Regions from separate parts of the Pseudoalteromonas sp. 2CM36K genome, predicted to be linked through region 2. Evidence: predicted binding sites of a transcription regulator. Region 2 holds the regulator's gene; the other holds the start of a gene.
The links. Region 2 encodes MetJ, which represses methionine synthesis genes. Its sites were predicted from a motif close to TAGACGTCTAGACGTCTA; they were not measured.
Positions count from the first base shown of each region.

Region 1: metA (homoserine O-succinyltransferase) is a predicted target of MetJ. The motif match lies at 2,106-2,123, and genes of this name have one in related genera.

Region 1 covers NZ_JALNTK010000001.1:118,915-130,713, reverse strand. The annotation lists gene metH (methionine synthase) at 1-12, opposite strand, end outside; gene MTN97_RS00590 (homocysteine S-methyltransferase family protein) at 21-1,094, opposite strand; gene metA (homoserine O-succinyltransferase) at 1,084-2,031, opposite strand; gene ettA (energy-dependent translational throttle protein EttA) at 2,256-3,929, shown strand; gene MTN97_RS00575 (UvrD-helicase domain-containing protein) at 4,400-6,448, opposite strand; partial or broken gene MTN97_RS00570 (IS3 family transposase) at 6,516-6,766, opposite strand; gene MTN97_RS00565 (exonuclease domain-containing protein) at 6,762-9,341, opposite strand; gene MTN97_RS00560 (PilZ domain-containing protein) at 9,646-10,008, shown strand; gene MTN97_RS00555 (histone deacetylase) at 10,066-10,974, shown strand; gene MTN97_RS00550 (AraC family transcriptional regulator) at 10,975-11,799, opposite strand, start outside.
Region 2 covers NZ_JALNTK010000008.1:74,935-86,733, forward strand. The annotation lists gene MTN97_RS06840 (penicillin-binding protein 1A) at 1-193, shown strand, start outside; gene metL (bifunctional aspartate kinase/homoserine dehydrogenase II) at 242-2,587, opposite strand; gene metB (cystathionine gamma-synthase) at 2,637-3,884, opposite strand; gene metJ (met regulon transcriptional regulator MetJ) at 4,083-4,403, shown strand; gene MTN97_RS06860 (malic enzyme-like NAD(P)-binding protein) at 4,474-5,715, opposite strand; gene rpmE (50S ribosomal protein L31) at 6,240-6,455, opposite strand; gene priA (primosomal protein N') at 6,686-8,869, shown strand; gene MTN97_RS06875 (SPOR domain-containing protein) at 8,890-9,417, shown strand; gene hslV (ATP-dependent protease subunit HslV) at 9,498-10,016, shown strand; gene hslU (HslU--HslV peptidase ATPase subunit) at 10,029-11,357, shown strand; gene MTN97_RS06890 (gamma-butyrobetaine hydroxylase-like domain-containing protein) at 11,423-11,797, shown strand.

The sequences.
Region 1 (11,799 bases), on a different contig from region 2:
TTGCTGTGTCATGTTGGCTCCTAGTTTAAGTTACAGGCTTCAAGGCCTGACAAACGCATGCGTACATCAAGCTCTGGTAATGGGCGAGGTTTAACCCCTTCAAGCCCTTTGGCAAACGCACGAATATGCGCAGGCGTAGTGCCACAGCAACCACCAACAATATTTATAAAGCCCGATTTACCCCAATCGATAATCTCGGCAGCCATGTCGTCTGCTTCTAAGTCGTATTCTCCAAACTCATTGGGTAAGCCCGCGTTAGGATGAACAGAGACAAAGGTTTCGCACACGCGCGAAAGCTCTTCTACGTATTGGCGAAGTAAGTCTGGCCCAAGGGCGCAATTGAGGCCAATTGAAATAGGCTTAATATGGCGAATAGAGTTATAAAATGCCTCAGTTGTTTGCCCTGAAAGCGTTCGCCCTGAGGCATCGGTAATGGTGCCCGAGATCATCACTGGTAATGTGCGCCCGGCTTGTTCAAACGCTTCTTCTACCGCGAATGAGGCGGCTTTTGCATTGAGGGTGTCGAAAATGGTTTCAATAAGTATTAAATCAGCGCCGCCTTCCATTAATGCAAGAGTAGACTCAACATAAGCAGTAACCATCTTATCAAAGGTAATATTACGATAGCCTGGGTCGTTCACATCTGGCGAGATAGAACAGGTTTTAGGGGTTGGCCCTAACACACCGGCTACATAGCGTGGCTTTTCTAGGTTTTTAGCAGTGAACTCGTCACATATTGCGCGTGCTAATTTAGCCGACTCTAGGTTTACCTCACGGCTTATGCTTGCCATGTCGTAATCTTCCATCGAAATGGTGGTCGAATTAAAAGTATTGGTTTCAATAATATCCGCACCGGCGGCTAAAAAGCTGCGGTGTATATCAGCAATTAACTCGGGCTTGGTAAGGCTTAATAAATCGTTATTGCCTTTTATTAGCACGTGCCAGTCTTTAAAGCGCTCACCCCGGTAGTCTTCTTCTTCAAGCTTATGCGCTTGGATCATAGTGCCCATTGCACCATCTAAAATTAAAATACGCTGTTTTAGTGCAGCGCTTAATTCGCTTTGCTTATTTTTGTTTGGCACGTTATTCGGCATAGTTGTTAGTCCTCACATCTTGGCTAACTAAATTAATATCATAAGGTGTAGTTTGGTACACGTAGTAATTTAACCAGTTTGAAAACAGTAAAAAGGCGTGGCTTTGCCACGTTTTAGACGGCTTTTTACTTGCATCGTTATCTGGAAAATAGTTTTCGGGTTTTGGCGCGTCTGGGCTTTTTTGTAAATCGCGTTCGTACTCTGCTTTTAATGTATCGGCATCGTATTCTGGGTGGCCGGTTATAAACACTTGGCTGCCCGACTTATTTTTCATTAAGTAAGCGCCTACTTTTTCAGAGCCTGCCAATACCACTATATCGTCGCAGGCATTAATTTTATTTATATCAACGTGGCCATAACGTGAGTGCGGCACTAAAAAGGTGTCGTCGAAGCCACGAGTAAGTGCTCCGTGATCAAAATAACACTGGTGGGTAAATACGCCACAGAGTTTATCTTTTTTTAAATCACGTTTTAAATTGTAACGATGATACAACGCCGCATGCGCCGCCCAGCATGAGTAAAGTGTGGAGGTAACGTGTTGCTCTGCCCAGTCAATAATCACTTTTAGCTCATCCCAGTAGGCTACATCGCCGTATTCAAGGTGTGCTAGTGGCGCGCCGGTAACAATTAACGCATCGTAGTTATTATCTTTTACCTCAGAGAAATAACGGTAAAAGGTATCTAAGTGCTCTTCTGAGTTGCTACTGCTGCGGTGCGTATCTAAGCGCAATAGCTCTACATTTACTTGCAAAGGAGAATTAGCAAGCAAACGAATAAACTGTACTTCGGTTTCTACTTTATTAGGCATTAAATTTAAAATAGCCAAACGCATTGGGCGAATTTCTTGCGTTTTTGCACGGCTTTTTGGCATTACAAACACGTTTTCTTCACGCAAACGGGCAATAGCCGGTAGCTCGTCTTTCACTGTGATTGGCATATTTTACTCCTACTCATAAAAACCGAGAATTTATACGCTCTCATTATGAACAGAATGCTAAAAATATCAACCTCTAGATGTATAGATGTCCAAATGAAAATTATTCACCCGGTTTGTACAAATTGAATATGTACTTTAAAACAGCCCCATTCGTTGACTGTTTAACCCCTCAACAACTACAATACAGCATTGAAATTTTTATTATTATTTGAAGGCTTTCCTCCATGGTTTTACCTGATAAGTTTATATTCTCGATGAGTCGAGTATCTAAGGTTGTGCCACCTAAGCGCACAATTTTAAAAGATATTTCGTTGCACTTTTTCCCTGGCGCTAAAATTGGTGTACTAGGTTTAAATGGTGCTGGTAAATCTACATTACTTCGCATTATGGCCGGTGTTGACCAAGACTTTGAAGGTGAAGCTCGCCCTCAACCGGGTACTAAAATTGGTTACTTACCGCAAGAGCCAGTACTGGATGAAAGCAAAACAGTACGCGAAATAGTTGAAGAAGCTGTTGGTGAAGTAAAACACGCACTAAACCGCCTTGACGAAGTGTACAACGAGTACGCAATGGAAGACGCAGACTTTGACGCCCTTGCAAAAGAGCAAGGTGAGCTTGAAGCAATTATTCAAGCGCACGATGGTCATAATATCGATAACGTTTTAGAGCGTGCTGCCGATGCACTTCGTTTACCTGAGTGGGACGCTAAAATTGAGCACCTTTCAGGTGGTGAGCGCCGCCGTGTTGCTATTTGTCGTTTATTACTTGAAAAACCAGATATGCTTATTCTCGATGAGCCAACTAACCACTTAGATGCTGAGTCGGTTGCTTGGCTTGAGCGCTTCTTACATGACTACGAAGGCACCGTTGTGGCGGTAACGCATGACCGTTACTTCCTTGATAATGTGGCTGGCTGGATTTTAGAGCTTGACCGTGGTGAAGGTATTCCGTGGGAAGGTAACTACTCTTCTTGGCTTGAGCAAAAAGATGCCCGCTTACAGCAAGAGCAAAAATCTGAAAAAGCACGTCAAAAATCAATTGCACAAGAACTTGAATGGGTGCGTTCAAACCCTAAAGGTCGCCAAGCTAAGTCAAAAGCGCGTATGGCACAGTTTAGCGAGCTACAGCAGTCTGATTACCAAAAACGTAACGAAACCAACGAATTGTTTATTCCACCTGGCCCACGTTTAGGTGACCAAGTATTAGAAGTAAACAACTTACGTAAAAGCTTTGGCGACCGTGTTTTAATTGATGATTTAAGCTTTAGCATGCCTAAAGGCGCTATTGTGGGTATTATTGGTGCCAATGGCGCGGGTAAATCAACCCTATTTAAAATGCTAAGTGGCGAAGAACAACCAGATAGCGGCAGCATTAGCGTAGGTGAAACTGTAGAGCTTGCAACCGTTGATCAGTTCCGTGGCAACATGGACGAAAGCAAAACTGTATTTGAAGAGATTTCTGACGGCCAAGACGTGCTAAAAATTGGTAACTTTGAGTTCCCAAGCCGTGCTTACGTTAGCCGTTTTAACTTTAAAGGTAACGATCAGCAAAAATTTGTTAAAGACTTATCTGGTGGTGAGCGTAACCGTTTACACCTTGCTAAGCTTTTAAAAGCCGGTGGTAACGTAGTACTACTGGATGAACCAACCAATGACCTTGATGTTGAAACACTTCGCGCCCTTGAGAACGCTATTTTAGAGTTCCCAGGCTGTGTAATGTGTATATCGCATGACCGTTGGTTCCTTGACCGTATTGCAACGCACATTTTAGATTACCGCGACGAAGGACAAATTAACTTCTTTGATGGTAACTACACTGAGTACGAAGAGTGGCTTAAAAAGACCCTTGGCGCAGAAGCTGCACAGCCTAAGCGTATTAAGTACAAAAAAATTGGCTAACAGCCACCGTTAATAAGTTAAAAGCCCGCTTGAATCAACGGGCTATTGAATGAACTTGGAGCTACCAGTTTATAACTGGTGGCTTTTTTGTTTTTTCGTTCTCTTAAGTATTTGAAAAATATATAAACGTATCACTTGGCTACTTTGTTTCCATTACAATTAGACTATATTTATCAATATGTTATGATTGTTAGTTGCCTTTTTAGCTTTAAATCGTGGTATCTAAATTATCTCTGTTAATCAAACATGCAATATTTTGGCTCATACTAGTGTATTATTTGGCTCAATGAAGTAATGAGTTAACAATTGAAAGGAAGTAAAAAACTCCCTGTCCTTTTCTAAAAAACATGTTGTCCAGCAACTTCTATTTCCAATTTATAGTTGCTATCACACTATTGATTCATCTTGCCAAAAGACTAATCGGCACTTTTCAAATTTGGCTAAAATGTCTTGTTTTATTTGTTTTAAATTCATTTGCTAATTAAGCCATGTTGGCACAGCAGCAATATGTATGGGTCTATTGTTTTTCCCGCACCTGTGAAAAACGTCAAATCAAATTTAGCTCGACTCAACATAATATAAATTGTGTTAGCGCTAGTGGATTCAGTCAGAGGGGCAAGAACAACTGGGAACTCTCGCCCAGCGATTTCCCAGATATTTACAAATAAAATATCGCTTGCATACTCCAAGTTTTCATCATTGCATATGGTGAATTTTTCCCCTTTTAGTAGTGTTTTGAATCGCTGAAGGCTCGACGAGTTCTCATAAAAAATAACTAAAGGAAACGAACTGGAAAACGTCACCTTAATGTAATTAATTCGGGCCTTTACCAAGTGAACAAAGTCTTCTTCCGCTGATATAAGTCTTAAGCTTGGCTTATTAAAGCCCATTTGATCCTCGAAATAATCTGACTTTATGTCTTCAATGCCTCGCCCAAGTATAAGTTGACGATAATTATAACTGACATTCCCTAGCTCATAGGTTTGTCTGAAGTTATGCCTAAGTTGATAAATATTCAGGTTGTCGTTTTTAGTAAAAGTATTTTCAATTGCAAGGTTGCTCCACAAACCAATACCATCAGGATTTTCAGTTTGAGACTCGTCTCCAGCCAAAATAGTGTTTTGCGTGCAAAGCCTTATTAACTCAATATCAACAGATGAAACATCCTGAGCTTCATCAACAATAATTGTGTGGAATGGATAATTTCGGAAAAGATTTTTATTAAAGTAACGTCTTAATATTTCCGCTTCATTTCGCTCTCTTGTGGTTTTGACAACAGCTTTAACGAATACTTCTTTGATACTCTCAAGTTCATTGACTAAAGACTGTTCTGCCAAATGAATCTGCTCATCGAAACGTAACTTAAATTTTTCTATAGCTTCCTGATGCCTGTTTTTATATTTACTAAGTTGCTCTCTAATATTAGCCTCATCACCTAATGACAAAACGGATTCATTACTTGTTGCATTAAAACCAATTCTTTTACCCAACCTTCTTAACAAAGACTTTTCGTTTTTTTTAATTATGGCTCTGGTAAGTTTTTCTTTTTCAATATCTGTATTTCTTTTAAGCTCAGCCTGCTTGTCAGCAATACTTTTCAAATTAACTTTTTTACTTTCTCTTACTTCTTCGGCTTTTTCCAGAAAGCTCTTAGCAGCAGAAATAAAGGATGTGTCATTTTTCGTAACATTACACAGTTGATCCCAATTGTTTTGGTTAAGTTGATAACCTAAAGTAAAAAGAGCCTTCGTATCAAAAACGAAATTGAAAATGTCGGAAGCGTTAACAGCTAATTTATTAAGAGAAGATAATTCATTAACGCCCACACTTGGTGTATTTGAATAGTTTCTTGCAATAAAATCACCAACTGGAAATATAGAAATATCGAAAATATCAATTGCAGCTAATAACTCTTTGAATCGAGGCACCACTTTAGAGTTTTTCACAATCACTTGTATTCTTGTAGGATTTATCTTTTCTTGAACCTCTAGTAACTTGATTTTTTGTAGTACAGTAGTTGATTTACCAGTCCCCGCTGGCCCATCTATAATGTAGTCGCCATCGCCATAAATAGCTTTACCTTGCGCTCCCGTTGGTATTATTTCCTTCATTTTCATGAAGTTTTCAGCGTCAACTTTTACAGAGCTTTCTTCTTCAATATTCTTGCCTTCTAGCTCAGCGAGCGCACTTTTAAAGTATGCTTTACCCTCACCAGAAACATACTTAACATCTCTTAAATCGTCTTCCAATGGCGTGAAACTACCTATTACACTTGCAATCCCCAAGGCTGGGCTTTCTTGTCCTAGTTCAAAACCAAGAAACGCTTTTGCTCTAGCATCTGCCCAAGAAAAAAGTCTATAGTTCCCAAAATGATTCTTGCCCGTATTAGGTATACCGCTTTCATAGAAAAATGATTTGGTTAGATAAATACTGGTTTCATCAAATTTTATTTTATGGAATACAGGCGTATCACTTTTTTGTGAAAAGGTTTCAAAATCTACGGCTAATTCTTGTTTCATTTACAACTCCTTGTATTAGTCGAGGCTAATTGTGACATAATTTGAACAATTAATAATGGAAACTGCTTTAAGCTACGTTTAATGGTTCAAATCTTACTAGACTTAAATTGCCCAAGGCATTAAGCCTTACCTTCTTGTTATAATAAGATTTCAATGTACTCAAATATGTGCTGACGCATGGTTTCACGGTCCTAATTGGCTCATACTGAACGGCTTCAACTTTCATTGAGTGGAAGAAACTTTCACACAAGCATTGTCCTAGCAGTTGCCTTTACGACTCATACTTCGGACTAAACCATTCTGCCTAATCAAGTCACGAGGAGTTCTTTAACTTTTTATTCTTAAGTTTTCTAAACTCTGCTCTCACATAGTCAGGCAAACCTCTTTTTCGCTCATCTTTACCAGCGTTTTTTAGCATTTCATAGTCATAACTAAAAGATAAGATATCATGTGCCTTGTAGACTTTGCGTGCAAGGCTTAATCGCATTGCAGGACTAGTTGGTGTCGGCTTATTTATCTTTCCTTTAAAATCTTTCTTTATTGTATCGGCATTGGTTGAGCAGTAGTTATGATAAACCCTTTTGATTTCCATTAGTTTCATCATCCACTTAGGATTGTATCCAGCATATACATTCCATCGTTTTGAGTTAGTCCCACTGGTTACTGGTCGCTCGTAATAGTTGATATGCCTGCGTAGTATTTGAAACCAGTTATCAACACCATGTAATGACGCTGAATCGAGTAATTCGGTGGCATAGTTAGAATCGATAGCTTGAATATTACCTAATGAATGAAAACCGCTAAATCGAGAGCGCATATTCGGGCTGACAATCCATTCCGACTTACTTCCTTCCATTGTCACACGATTGTTGTATTGCTGCTTCCATAGTAGTTTCAAGCGTTCATCTGCTGATAATTCAGGGTATTCTTTCTGAAGCTCTATATCTCGTTGTTTAATTTGTTCTGAAGTCGATTTATCTAGTAGCTGATTATTACCAGATCGTTCCGTATAGACTTGAAAGGCGTTCAACTTACCTTTTTCAAGCCAGTCCTTAAAAATACCGCATATGGATGTTTTGAAGCCAGAATCATTATCGGCATATAAGTTAATCTGAGTTGCAAAAGTCAGTATTTCTTTTAGCAATGCAAAGTGACTTAACATGCTGTACGTCTGGTTAACTAAAAGACCTTTTGAGGGGATTTGCATAGGGACATTGGCGTTGGTGTCCTCAACAAGCTCTTTTACGTCAATATCGTTTAAAATGTACTGTGCGTATCTGCGGTAATAGCTATCTTTTTCGTTTTCTTTTTTGTCTTTATGTTCCCGCTTTATGTTCTCTGAATCACTTTCGAAGTCGAAATTGAGTGTAGACGCAAAAACATAACCTGTATCATTATCTACAGTGGAGGTGACCATCAACGGTGTAGGACGCGGCTCATTGTGATTAGTCCAGTTTGAAGAGTGGTGCAATCTATCTGTACTTAAATTCAATGTTTTCCCTATTACAGCCATATCCATTTTTTGCGAATGGTATGCATCAAATGCTAACGCTTGCTCATAGAAAAAATCAATCTTGTGATAAATTGCTTTGGCAGTAATATCTAACTTATCTTCTTCACGATTGATGATCCCTTTATTCATTAAATTGAGAAATAGCGCCTCATTTCTATCCCTCATATAATGGCGCTGCTGAGGATCAAGTTTAATATAGAATCGAGAATTGCACGTTTCACATTTAACACGCTTTGAACCCAGTCGCAGTTCTTCTGTTTGCTGAAAAACGGGCTTACCGCCTTCATTTAATGGTTTTCTGACTTCCTTAATGACGACCTCATTTTTCCTTGTCTTGCCCGACATTGTGTATAGTTCTGGGTAACTAAATACACCTTTTCCGACATTTTCACATCGTCCCTTAACAATGGCCGTTCCTCGCCTTTCTTCTGCTGATAGCGGGATATAGTATTTTCGCTCACCGAAAGGCGTGTTTTTATCGCCAGTATTGTTACAAGAAGGTTCAACATATTTGCCAACGGATGACAGTCGCTCGATTTCTTTTCCTAAACTCTGGTTGTTGATCATGACTGAGCTTTTTCCGCATAACTTACAGGTCAACAGATATTCGTTCTCACCGCGCTTTCTTGTAGTAAGCTTATATTCTCCCCTTAATCCTTTTTTGGGCTTGCCATTCTCGTACTTAGCGGGATTCTTTGCTGGAACACCAAAATTTTCACACTCACTGTTTTTACAAAAGTTAAGCTGTATGTACTGTTCATCAACTGCACACTTATACGCCCTTGGTATAGTCAGTAATTTTGGTTCTCTGTGCTTTTTAGTTTGTGGGGTCCGCTTTAGTGGGATTGCGGTGTCATCCACCAGTTTGAAAAACAACTCTGCACACAAATTGGCATCAATCAACGCAGCGTGGACTATACGTTGACTGATATCAATACCGTACCGCCTGCACGCGTTATCTTGGCTGATAAATTTATCTAATTTGAATTTTTGCTTCGCCAACTCCATAGCACATGTAACTTCAGAGCATATTTCATTAATCAAATTGGGATAATTGATGCGATTCAGCTCACTATTTAAAAACTGAGTGTCGAATTTAGCATTGTAAATGACGAGGTGAGAGCCAGTTATGAAATTTATGAAGTCCTCAGACACCTCTTTAAAGGTCGGTGCGGCCTTTAATTCTTCATCAGAAATTTTGTGAGTATTAAAAGCTCCCTTGGTAGATTTTTTTCCCTCAGGATTAATTTTGTTATTAAAGACATTACCTGTACTTTTGCCATCCCTATATTCTACGCAGGCTAGGTCAATAATTCGGTGTCCACCTAAATGTGGATTTAAGCCTGTTGTTTCCGTGTCTAAGAAGACAAATCTTGTCATGTTCGCTACCCCTATTTTTAAAATTATAGGGCATTTAGCTAAACTTTATACTATCTAACTGAAAAATAATGACTAATTGTAACGATTTTTATGCGAAAATGGTAAGGATGGATTGTAACTTATTGTTTTATAATAGAAGTTAAAAACAAAAGTCACTGATATTACACCAGTGGCTCCAAGTTCATTCAGTAGCCCTCATTTTATGCGGGGCTTTTTTATGCAAGCTATTTTTAGCTTTGAGCAAATTGGCGTGTTAAGCATTACCAGCTATGCTTATTATAAATAACAACTTTATAAGATTATTATGCAAAACCGTCGGCAATTTTCTCGTATTATGTTCTCTACAGCGGCGCAATTGGAAACGGCTACCTCCCATTATGCATGCACCCTTTTGGATATTTCTTTACATGGTGCGCTTATTACTAAAAGCGATGCCTTTACAGGCAACAAAAATGACGAAGCAATATTACGTTTTACCTTGCCACAAAGCGATATTGAAATAAAAATGCCGGTGGTTATTCGTCATATCGAAGAAAATCATATTGGTCTTAAATGTCATAACATTGATATAAACAGCATTACGCATTTAAAGCGCTTGGTTGAACTAAACCTTGCTGATGAAACATTATTACACCGTGAGCTTGAAACGCTTATTTACCAAACATAAATAGACGCACTGCGTGAAGTTGATTACCATAACCAAAAATAATTAAACGACGCAGATATGAGTTTAAATCCCAATCTACCTTTAGTTTATCATCCTAATTACTCGTTTAGTTTTGATCCCAAACACCGCTTTGTAATGAGTAAATTTGCGCTGCTATACCAGCATGTTAAAACCCTTGGGCTTGCTGGCAGCAATATCATAGAGCCACCACATGGTCGTGTTGAAGAGTTAGAAATAGTGCACTGTGAAAACTATATTCACGATTTATGGCATAACCGCCTAGATGAAAAAGCCATGCGCCGTATAGGCCTACCTTGGTCACAAGCACTAATGAACCGCACATTTACCGCACCATTAGGGACACTGCAAACCGCGCGTTTAGCACTTAAAAATGGGCTTGCGTGTCATTTAGCGGGCGGCACTCACCATGCCCATAGTGATTTTGGTTCGGGTTTTTGCATGGTGAACGATTTAGCTTTTACCGCACAAACGTTAATTCAAAACCGTGAAGTAACCAACGTACTGATTTTTGATTTAGATGTTCACCAAGGTGATGGCACGGCAGCCATGCTGGCTCATCAACCTTATGCGTTTACCTGTTCAATACACTGTGAGAAAAACTTCCCGTTTAGAAAGTCCCCTAGCGATTTAGATATTGGTTTAGCCAATAATATGCAAGACGCTGAATACATAGGTATTGTTGACGATACCCTGCAATTTTTATTACACGAGCTTAACCCAGATCTGGTTTTATACGATGCTGGCGTTGATATTTGGCAAGAAGATGGCTTAGGTAAACTGGATATTAGTTGGCAAGGAATAGAAAAGCGCGACCACATAGTGCTTAAACGCTGCCTTGCAAATAATACCCCGGTGGCCACTGTAATTGGCGGTGGTTATGACAGAGATCATCAGCGACTAGCACAGCGCCACGGCATTGTTATTGAGCAAGCGGCTAGTTTTTAATTATATTTTTAACTGACTCGGCGTAATGCCGGTCCAACGCTTAAAAGCGCGGCGAAAATTAGGAATATCATAAAATGCTAATCGCATCGCGACTTGTTCATTGCCTTGCTGGCACACCCCCAGTAAATGCAGTGCTTTAAGTTTATTTTGCTCATCTTGTAATTGCGAATAGCTAACACCATGTTGTTTTAACTTACGTTTAAACGTAGCAGGGCTCATAGCAAAGTGCTCAGCACTGTTAGCAAGGCTGTTGTTTTTATCACGGTAAATGCGCTGGCACACAGCCTCAACAAAAGACTGTGATACATTCTTATTTAACTCACTTTGCGCTATGCACTGCTGCCAGCGCAATGGACTCGACTCTCGGTTTGGGCACTTAAGCAGTTGTTTATCAAAATGCCAACGGGTATAGGGTTGTTCAAATCGTACCCGTAAACCTAAATGCTGCTCATACTCTTGAATATGCCGCGGGCGTTTACAAGTAAAATCAAAATAACAGTGCGGGTAGTGATCTCTCACTCTTTTTAGTAAGCTCATTAGCGCAGCGCTGTATATTTCAAAACAATAATTTTTTAAAGGCTCGTCCATACCTACATTCGGTTGCAAGTACAGATAGAAATCATTTTGGAAAATATGCTTACGAGTAAAAAATAAGGGGGCAAGCATCGCTTGTATTTTATGTAATTGCTTTAAAGAGGCACCTAGTGTGGGGCCTAAACGCACACTTTGCATTGCTGGGCTAAAGTCATTAACCAATTGATGACCCAGTAAAAAGCCACTATCATTACTCTTCATTAAGGCTTTAAACTGGCTAATTAAAGCCAA
Region 2 (11,799 bases):
TGCGCCAATCGAACCACCTGAAGGCTTAGTTTCTATTCGTATTGATTTAGAAACCGGGTTATTAAGTCATAAAAACGATTACACCAGCCGTTTTGAATACTTTGAAAAAGGCACCGCTCCTACCAAGTATGTGTTATCACAACCAAATGATATATTTGAAGAAAACACTAAAACTGAAGAAGAGCTATTTTAAATATAGTGAACAATGAAAAGGCCGCTAATTAGCGGCCTTTTTGATGGTCTAACTAATATTTTGTACCAGCCAGTATAAGTCAGAGTGAACGCCAGCAGCAGTCACTTCTTTACCCGCACCGGGGCCTTGTATCACTAATGCGTTTTGGTTATACCACTGGGTATTAATCACAAAAATATTATCGCCAGGGGTCAAATTCGCAACCGCTTCGCTTTTTGGTACATAGGCAATCCCTACCTTAACGTTTAGCGTGTTGTTTTCAAACTCTAATAACCCGGTGTAGCACAGTGCAGCATTTTGTTGCTGAGCCGCTTGCGCATGCTGCTCAATAAACGCATCTAAACGAGCCTTATTATCAATAAAGTCATTCCAGCTGCCAGCACTTAACTCATCGGGCATCAATGCGGATAAAGAAATGTCATCAAGTTCCAATTCAATACCTAATTCACGCGCTAAAATAAGCAACTTACGTTGCATATCTCGTCCAGATAAGTCTTCTCGAGGATCAGGCTCTGTGAACCCCAAAGCTTGCGCTTCTAGAACTAAATCTGAAAACGCTTTACTGCCATCATACATACTGCATAACCATGACAGCGTGCCTGAAAACACGCCTTCTATTCGCGTTATTTTATCGCCACTATTTTGTAAATCAGCCAAGGCAAAATTAATCGGTAGTCCGGCCCCTACACTTGCATTATAACGCCAATGTAAGCCACGTTGAGCAAGGCTTTCACGTAGTGTTTGATACCACGAAAGCGATGCGGTTCCCGCGTATTTATTAGCACTAATTAGATGGCAGTTTAATTCAACTAACTTACTATAAAGCTGACTAAAATATTCACTTGCGGTCATGTCGATCACTATTTTATGTTCATACTCAAGAGTATCTATGTATGACAATAAATCGGCTTGTTTATAGGAGCTTGCATGGTTTTCCCATTGAAGTTGCCAGCTTTCACAGTCTAATCCATTAGCATTCACCAGCATCTGCTCTGAGCGTAAAAGCGCTACTAACTTGACGTTAAAATCAGTTGATAAGCGTGCTAGTTGAGCAGGTAATTGGCGCATAAACTCAGCACCTACATTACCAAGTCCTGCAATAATTAAAGCTATTTCTTGTGCTTTATTAATGAGCTTGTCATGTAACAGGCTCAGCACATCACTTTCAAGTACTTGATCGGTTAATAGTAACGTATATCCCTCACCGTAATGGGTAAACCGAGGCTGGATAGATTGTGTTTGTAATAAGGCTTCACTTTGCTTACCAAGCGGCGCTACCTCTTGATCAGGTGCAATAATCGCCACCCCATTTAAGTTTGACTCACTAATATTGGCGCGGCCAGCAAAATAATTAGCCACCTGATGTGTCGCTGACGCAGGGACTAGTAAGTAGATTTCGCCTTCGTGTTCAAAGTGATGCAAACTATGCTGAATAAGTTGGCTAACATGTGCTACTTCGCCTTCACTCAGATCATCAACAATGAGTAAATCCACATTATTTACTGTGGTTAAAAAGCGTTTTTGTTTACTCATTCCTAGTTTAACTATTTCGGTATGACTGCCTTGAGGATCGTAACTACTGCGAACAACTAATTCTATATCGGTACCTTTTAATGGCGATAATGTTTTAGCGTGTAATACTGGATTACCTAACCTCGCTAATAAATTAGCTTGATCACGGCACACTCGCGCATACTTAACCGCATTAGCAACCTTACGCGGATCAGTACTAAAAACACCTTGAGTGTCAGTCCAAATAGAGACTTTTTTAGCATTGCAATACCGCGCTAATAAAGTGGCACTGTAATCACTGCCATTTCGCCCTAAGGTCACTGTTTCACCATGTAAATCAGCCGCAATAAACCCTGTAACTACATTAATTTTACTCGTCTGTATGGCTTTTAAGCACTGCTGCTGATTATTAGCATGCTGCAGCTGTCCGGCATCTAACGTAAATAACTGCCTAGCGTCATGGGCACAAGCGCTAACGTTAAGTTGTTCTAAGTAAGCGCTTAGTAACCTTGCAGACCACAATTCACCATGGGCTAATAACGCAGCTTCAGCTAATGTCCCTTGCTTAGCCTGCTTGGTAATAATACTGAGCTCAGTTTCAAGTAAATCAAGCGCATGGTGCTTAGCGTTAGCTATTAATAATTGCTCAATTAGAGCTATTTGATGGTTGCTCAATAGCAATACAATATCAGCAATAGCTTGAGTGTCTTGCTGTTGATAGCTTTGCCACAGTTTAACTAAGGTATCGGTGGTTTTACCGGCGGCCGATACCACCACACAATCCCCAGCGTGAGCGTGAGTTAAAATAATATTTGCGACACTTTTAAAGCGATCCGCTGAGCTTAAACTCGAACCACCAAATTTATGAACCTGATTTACCATATTAATACCGACTCGCATTTATGTTTCGTATTTTGAAGAATGGTATGCACTACCATAACGCCGGATGCGCCGCGTTTAACTTTGCTGAACCAAATGATTCACTAGCACCACTTTTTGCCGATAGGCCGGGATCGGCTTGCCCTGGGCGCACCAAATTAAATACCCTGTCTAAGTCAGCGAGTAAATCATTTACATCTTCAATACCCACCGAGATACGAATAAGCGTGTCGCCTACTCCGGCTTCTGCACGCGCGGTTGCGTCCATGCCGGCGTGGGTCATAGTCGCAGGGTGACAAATCAAACTTTCTACTCCACCTAATGATTCCGCTAAGCTAAATTCATTTAAGCGCGTTAAAAACGCTGCAGCATCGTTTATATCGCCTTTTATATCAAAACTAACCATAGCACCAAAGCCAAGCTGCTGCGCCTTAGCTAGCGCATGTTGAGAGTGTGATTCAAGACCTGGGTAGTAAACTTGGGCAACAAACTGGGAACGTTCTAAATACTGTGCAATGGCGAGTGCATTTTCTTGGTGTTGCCTTAAACGCACGTTTAAAGTACGTAAGCCTCTGAGAGTTAAATAGCTATCAAATGGCGCGCCGGTGATGCCAATGTTATTTGCCCACCACGCTAACTCTTCACCTAACTCAGCAGTCGCTGCGATAACCGCGCCACCAACAACGTCTGAATGGCCATTGATATATTTTGTGGTTGAGTGCACCACAATATCAGCGCCAAACTTAATCGGGTTTTGTAATGCTGGCGATAAAAATGTGTTGTCGGCGGCAACGAGTGCACCACACTGTTTAGCTGTATCAGTTACCGCTTTAATATCTGTTAAGCGTAAAATAGGATTGCTAGGTGTTTCAATCCAAATCAGCTTAGGTTTAATAGCAAGGATGCGTGTCAAACTGTCGCTTTTGGTAAAATCGACCACTTCTAGTTTTAATAAGCCGCGCTTTTCTAGCGAAGTAAATAAGCGATAGCTGCCCCCATAACAGTCATGAGGGATCACTAACGTATCGTCACTATTAAGTAATTGTGTTGTTAGGTGAACGGCTGCCATGCCTGTTGCGGTAATAATGCCTTTAGCGCCACCTTCAAGCTCCGTGAGCGCCTCAGCCAAAATGTCACGATTAGGGTTACCACTGCGGCCATAATCATATTGGCGCTTTGTATCAAAGTCAGCAAATGAGTAAGTTGTTGATAAATAAAGCGGTGGAACAACCGCACCATGCTGCTTGTCGGCTTCTATTCCACTACGAACAGCAATTGTTGCCTTATTTTTTTCACTCATTTTCGCTACCTTTACTGGTTTGGATGTTTAGACGTCTAAAAGGTAGCGCATGCAATTTAAGATGTCAAAACATTTAAATGTCTAGATAGCTAAATAACTAGTATTTGACTATCTTTTTTAAACCGATAGAATTTCACGCATATTTACACGCTTTGATGCTGTGTGAGCAATTTATAATCTGAGGCAACGATACATCTTATGGCTAAATGGAATGGTGAATATATTCACCCATACGCAGAACACGGGAAAAAATCCGAACAAGTAAAGAAGATCACCGTTTCGATCCCGCTAAATGTATTAAAAGTATTAACTGATGAACGTACTCGTCGTCAAATAAACAACTTACGTCATGCAACAAATAGCGAGCTTTTATGCGAAGCGTTTTTGCATGCGTTTACCGGGCAACCGCTGCCTAATGATGATGATTTGCGTAAAGATAACGCAGAAAAAGTACCTGAAGAAGTGAAGAAAATAATGCAAGAAATGGGACTAGAAGTGCCTATTTTAAATGAAGACTAGAAGGGTCTTTATACAAAAAAAAACCTCAGCAAATGCTGAGGTTTTTTTTGCGCTAATTTACACGTAACAATTACGCCATGTAGTTTTCTGGCATATCAATTTGTGCCACACCAGAGTCTACCGCCGCCTGCGCAACCGCTTTAGCTATGCGTGGTAACAAACGTGGATCCATTGGTTTTGGTATAATATATTTAGCACCAAACTCTAATTTGTCGATGCCTGCGGCAGTAAGCACTTCAGTCGGCACGGGCTCTTTAGCAATACTGCGAATTGCTTCCACAGCAGCAATTTTCATCTCGTCGTTTATTTCACTGGCACGTACATCTAACGCACCACGGAAAATAAACGGAAAACACAATACGTTATTAACTTGATTCGGATAATCAGAGCGACCTGTAGCCATAATTAAATCGTTACGTGCAGCGTGTGCTAATTGCGGATCGATTTCAGGATCGGGGTTTGAACAAGCAAATACCACGGGTCTATCAGCCATTAATTTTAAATCTTCAGGGGCTAATAAATTAGGGCCCGATACACCCACAAACACATCGGCATCTTCAATTACATCTTGTAAAGTACGTTTATCGGTATTGTTTGCAAATAATTGCTTATATTCATTCAAGTCATCACGACGCGTATGAATAACTCCTTTGCGATCTAACATATAAATATGTTCACGCAACGCGCCACACTTAATTAAAAGCTCCATACAGGCAACAGCTGCAGCGCCGGCACCTAAACATACAATAATTGCATCTTCAATTGCTTTGCCCTGTACTTCCAGCGCGTTTAGCATACCCGCAGCCGTTACAATAGCCGTACCATGCTGATCATCATGAAAAACAGGAATGCTACAACGCTCTATAAGCGCTTTTTCTATTTCAAAACACTCTGGCGCTTTAATATCTTCTAAATTAATTCCACCAAAGGTGTCGGCAATATTAGCCACCGTGTTAATAAAGTCTTCGGTAGTACGGTGCTTAACTTCAATATCTATAGAGTCTAACCCTGCAAAACGCTTAAATAGTAGCGCTTTACCTTCCATAACGGGTTTTGAAGCGAGTGGACCTAAATTACCTAAGCCTAAAATTGCGGTGCCGTTAGTAATAACCGCAACCATATTTCCTTTACCAGTATATTTGTAGGCATTTGCTGGATCAGCGGCAATTTCACGAACAGGTTCTGCGACACCGGGGCTGTATGCGAGCGCGAGGTCTTTAACCGTCTCAGCGGGCTTGGTCAGCTCAATACTGATTTTACCTGGAACGGGATGGGCATGGTAATGTAGTGCTTGTTCACGAAAATCTGACATAACGCGATTATATCCTGCAATTTAAGTTAAAGTGAGAGGTAGTTTTAATCTACGATACCTTTATTATTTTTAAATTCCAAGCAATATCAGGTCTATCCTGTTATATGCTAGAACTGTTAATTTTAAGTGATTTATCAGCAACTTCCCTAGATTATCCTGACATTTTTAAAATATAAATTCGTCATAAAAATGAAAAACACAGGTACTTTTTGCCCTTGTTCTATTTTTATAAAGCGTATTTTTTAGTCTTAAATTAAAATAGTGAAATACCGAATTTTATTTAACTTTAAACACAAATAACCTCACGTTACCTGCATTTGAGTACCATCTTTAAAGTTTAACAAATAAAAATATAGAGAATATTGGCTGTTTTGTCTGCAAATGTTTATGCATACTCAGAATAAGAACAGGAAATAGTTATGCAAAAAAAATAAATACAAAATTGCTAAGAAAGCAGATAGGAAAGTAAATTTTGGCCACAAAAAAAGCACCCTAAGGTGCTTTTTTTACATAGAAACAAAAAATTATTTTTTGCTGCTAAGTGCACCGAAGCGCTTGTTGAAGCGATCAACACGGCCGCCAGTGTCTAAAATCTTTTGCTTACCAGTGTAAAACGGGTGACACGCAGAACATACGTCTAAGTGAATGTCTTTACACAGAGTAGAACGAGTTTCGAATTTGTTTCCGCATGAACAAGTTGCAGAAATTACTTCGTACTTAGGGTGAATACCTTCTTTCATAGGAACCTCTAGTTAAGGCCGCATCGCTCTCCAAACCCGAAGTCTGGCACCATACGTCGTTAAAACAAATTTATTGGTCGCGAATTTTATCCAACAACCCGCACGCACACAAGCTTTAATTACCCTTTTTGCTAAAAACTCGGCAAACACCTATTCATTACTGATTTGTCGGTAGGCTTTTAATGCTATTTTTAGTACATTAAACCATTACGTTAATTGGTTGAGTTGTTATGCATTTTGCTGAAGTTGCAATAAAAGTCCCCTTGCCTCGCACCTTTGATTATAAAGTGGATGAGCAATTAGTACCGCTGACTCAATTACAGCCTGGTATGCGCGCGTTAGTCCCTTTTGGCAATCAACGTAAAGTAGCGGTTATTCTTAGCTTAAAAGCGGATACAGCAGTCCCCGAAGGCAAAATAAAATCTATTATTGAAGTTATTGACGACTCACCGGTGTTATCTGCGCAGCATTTAGAGCTACTGAAGTTTACAGCGCGTTATTATTGCTATCCACTCGGTGAAACTATTCATATTGCATTGCCCAGTGCACTGCGCCAAGGTGAGTGCCCTGATAAAACCAGTATAAACATGGTGACATTAAGCGAAAAGGGGGCACTTTTACCGTCTTTAAAAGCTAAAACACAGCTTAATCTGCTTAAGCAATTATCAGCATCCGGTAAATCATCATTAACCGAACTCAAAGCCCTCGGGTTTAATAAAAAAACCATTGATACCCTTTTAGATAAAGAGCTAATAATTCAAACCATTGAACACGACAATCAATGGCAACATACCTCGCCAACGGTTGGCAGCAAACCTCGTTTGAATAAAGAGCAAGCCATTGCCTGCACTGCAATTAATCAAAGTACTGGGTTTAAGAGCTTTTTGCTAGAAGGTGTCACTGGCAGCGGAAAAACCGAAGTTTACCTACAATGCCTAGAAGAAGTATTAAAACGTGGCGAACAGGCGCTAGTGCTTGTTCCTGAAATAGGGCTAACGCCTCAAACGGTCAATCGTTTTAGACGTCGCTTTCCTGACACCCCTATTATGTTATGGCACTCGGCATTAACCGATAACGAACGTCTACAAACATGGCGCTTTTGTGAAAAAGGCAGTTGTGCCATTGTTATAGGCACCCGTTCGAGTATTTTTCTGCCATTTTTAAAGCTCGGGATGATTGTGGTTGATGAGGAGCATGATGCCTCATTTAAACAACAAGACACTTTACGCTATCATGCCCGTGATTTAGCTGCGTATCGTGCCTATCAGCATCAAATTCCACTTATTTTAGGTAGCGCCACGCCGGCATTAGAAACACTGCATAAAGCAATTAATAACAAATACCAGTTACTCACATTAAGTGAGCGCGCGCAAACCGCCACCGATAATCAGTTTAAGCTGCTCGACATGAAAGGTCAGCCTGATCGAGCCGGTATTGCGCATGCCAGTCTTGCAATAATGCGCCAGCACCTAAATAGAGGAAAGCAGGTGATGGTATTTTTAAATCGCCGTGGGTTTTCTCCTACCTTGATTTGTCATGAATGTGGTTGGTTGAGTGAATGTAGCCGATGCAGCACCAGTGCGACTTTCCATAAGGCAATAGGCCAAATGATTTGCCACCATTGTGGCGATCAATATCATGTACCGCATCAATGCCCTGACTGTGGCAGTACGCAAATATTTCCTAACGGCAAAGGCACCGAGCAAATAGAAGAGTTTTTAAGTAGTGAATTTGCAGACACCCCGATCAGCCGTATCGACCGTGACTCAACTCGGCGTAAAGGTAGCCTTGAAAAAGCACTGGATGAAATAAACCAAGGCGGCGCACGTATTTTAGTTGGTACGCAAATGCTGGCAAAAGGCCACCATTTTGCTGATGTTAGCCTAGTACTTATTTTAGATGTCGATAGTGGTTTGTATTCGTGTGACTTTAGGGCTACTGAGCATTTAGCACAATTAGTAACACAAGTTGCAGGACGCGCGGGACGTTCTGGCGAACCCGGTGAAGTATTATTACAAACGCACTTTCCTGAGCACCCCTTATTACAAGACTTAGTTAATAATGGCTATCAAGATTTTGCCCGCTTTGCACTCACTGAGCGAAGTGATGCACAGTTGCCACCTATTACGAGTATGGCAATTGTTCGCGCACAAGGGCATAACATAAAGCAAGTCGTCGACTTTCTAACGGATTTGGTTCCTGTCAATGGGGTATCTGGTATACAATTGCTCGGACCGATCCCCGCGCCTTTAGAAAAAATTGCGGGAATGTATCGTTTTCAATTACATATTCAAGCGCAAGATCGACGCATACTACATCAGTATCTCGCGCAAATGGTTGATTATCTCAGCACTAGCAAACTTGCACAAAAAGTTCGCTGGAGTTTAGACGTAGACCCTACAGACATGATTTAGGTAAGGCCACATATAACACCATGGCACAGCACGATTATATTAATAAAAAACCAAAAAATAGAAAAAATACTAAACAAGAGCCGGCAAAAAAACCCTTCCCGTTTTTGTTAATCATTATTGCCTTGTTACTAGTCGGTGGTTTTGCATACGGACTCTGGTTTGTTAAAAACAATGCCGACCCAGAGCTTGTTGAAAAGCAAGCAAATCCAACACCCGAAAAACAAGTAGAAATAGCTAAACCGCGGCCACCTAAATTTATTAAAGAAATTAAAGAGCATGAGATTCAGGTTGAAGTAAAAGAACTTGAACAAAAAGGTCCTTATGTCATGCAATGTGGTTCATTTAGAACCCATCAGCAAGCTGAAACCTTAAAAGCTAAAATAGCGTTTGCAGGATTAATTTCAGAAATCAAAAAAACCACAGGCAGCAATGGTATTTGGTACAAAGTGCGTTTAGGGCCTTATGAAACCAAGCGTCATGCAGAAAGTGACAAGAACAAACTTAAACGAATTAATATTGTCGGCTGCGGAATTTGGGGCTGGACTTGAATTTAAACCATTCACCCATATAACCTCTTCATAATCGATTTTTACGCGCTGCCCCTTGCAGCGCGATGATGAGGAATAACATGACTACAATCGTAAGTGTACGCCGTGATGACAAAGTTGTTATTGGTGGTGACGGCCAAGTATCTCTTGGTAACACAGTAATGAAGGGCAATGCCCGAAAAGTTCGACGTCTTTATAATGGCAAAGTTATCGCTGGGTTTGCTGGCGGCACTGCTGATGCCTTTACTCTTTTCGAACGTTTTGAAAGCAAACTAGAAATGCACCAAGGTAACCTCACTAAAGCGGCTGTAGAAATGGCTAAAGATTGGCGTAGCGATCGTGCCCTGCGTAAACTTGAAGCTTTACTTGCTGTTGCTGATGAAACAGCTTCGCTAATTATTACCGGCAACGGTGACGTGGTGCAACCAGAAAATGACCTAATCGCAATTGGCAGCGGCGGTAACTTTGCGCAATCAGCTGCAACCGCCTTATTAGAAAATACCGACTTAAGTGCTCGTGAAATTGTAGAGAAAAGTCTAACAATTGCTGGCAACATCTGTGTATTTACGAATAACTTCCAAACTATCGAAGAATTGTAATAGGAACTCGCTATGTCTGATATGACCCCAAGAGAAATTGTTCATGAGCTAGACCAACATATTATTGGCCAAGCTAAAGCGAAAAAAGCGGTTGCTATTGCCCTTCGTAATCGCTGGCGCCGTATGCAGTTAAACGAAGACTTACGCGCAGAAGTAACGCCAAAAAACATCTTAATGATTGGCCCTACGGGTGTAGGTAAAACCGAGATTGCTCGTCGTTTAGCAAAGCTTGCCAACGCACCTTTTATTAAAGTTGAAGCCACTAAATTTACAGAAGTAGGTTATGTCGGCAAAGAAGTTGAAACTATCATCCGTGATTTAGTTGATGTTTCAATTAAAATGACACGAGAGCAACAAACTAAAAAGTTCAAACATCGCGCTGAAGAAGCGGCTGAAGAACGTATTTTAGATGTATTACTGCCTCCAGCGAAAGATCAATACGGTGAAGTTCAGCGCGATGAAAATTCATCGACACGCCAATCGTTTCGTAAAAAGTTACGCGAAGGCCAATTAGATGACAAAGAAATTGATATTGATTTAGCCCAAGCTCAACCTAATATTGAAATTATGGCTCCTCCTGGTATGGAAGAAATGACCAACCAGTTACAGGGAATGTTTCAAAACATGGGTGGTGATAAACGCACTAAGCGTAAGCTTAAAATTAAAGAAGCGTTTAAGTTACTTACTGAAGAAGAAGCCGGTAAACTGGTTAATCCTGAAGAATTAAAAGAACAGGCCATTTTTGCAGTAGAGCAAAACGGCATTGTGTTTATTGATGAAATAGACAAAATTTGTAAACGTGGTGAAGCCTCTGGCCCAGATGTAAGTCGTGAAGGTGTACAACGTGATTTACTTCCGCTTATTGAAGGCTCTACCGTTAATACCAAGCACGGCATGGTAAAAACTGACCACATGTTGTTTATTGCCTCAGGCGCATTCCAAATGTCTAAACCATCAGACATGATCCCTGAGTTACAAGGCCGTTTACCTATTCGTGTTGAACTTGAAGCACTCACAGCCGATGACTTTAAACGTATATTAACTGAGCCACACGCGTCACTTACTGAGCAACAACGCGAGCTACTCAAAACAGAACAAGTCGCTATTGAATTTAGCGACGACGCAATTGAGCGTATTGCTAAGGCAGCATGGCAAGTAAACGAAAAAACCGAAAATATCGGTGCTCGTCGCCTTCATACAGTTATGGAAAGGCTAATGGAAGAGATTTCATATGACGCTTCTGAAAAAGCGGGTTCAAGCCTTGTTATTGATGCCGCCTACGTTGAAAAACACTTAGGTGCGCTAGTTGAAGATGAAGACTTAAGTCGTTTTATTCTTTAATTGAAAACACAAACAGTTATACTAAAAGCCTCCAATATGGAGGCTTTTTTGTAAGCGAGATGACGATGAAACAAGTTACAAAAGTGCACTATCATAGTGTGAGTAAAAATTTAGATGTTTATTTTGATGATAACTCTGAAGTTATATTTAGCGCTGAATTTTTACGGGTACACTCTCCCTCAGCAGAGGTTCAAGGCCATGGAACTGAGCCTATGAAGTTAGTACTAAATAAACAAGCAGTGGGAATTAAAACCATTACGCCAGTAGGGCATTACGCGTTACGTTTAGAGTTTGACGATGGCCATAATAGCGGGCTGTTCAGCTGGCAATATTTTGCTAAGTTACAAGCTGAACAAACGAGCTTATGGGATACGTATTTAGAACGTGTTAAACAACATGAAAACAACAAAGACAGCGTACCCATAAAGTTTGTCCCCTAGTA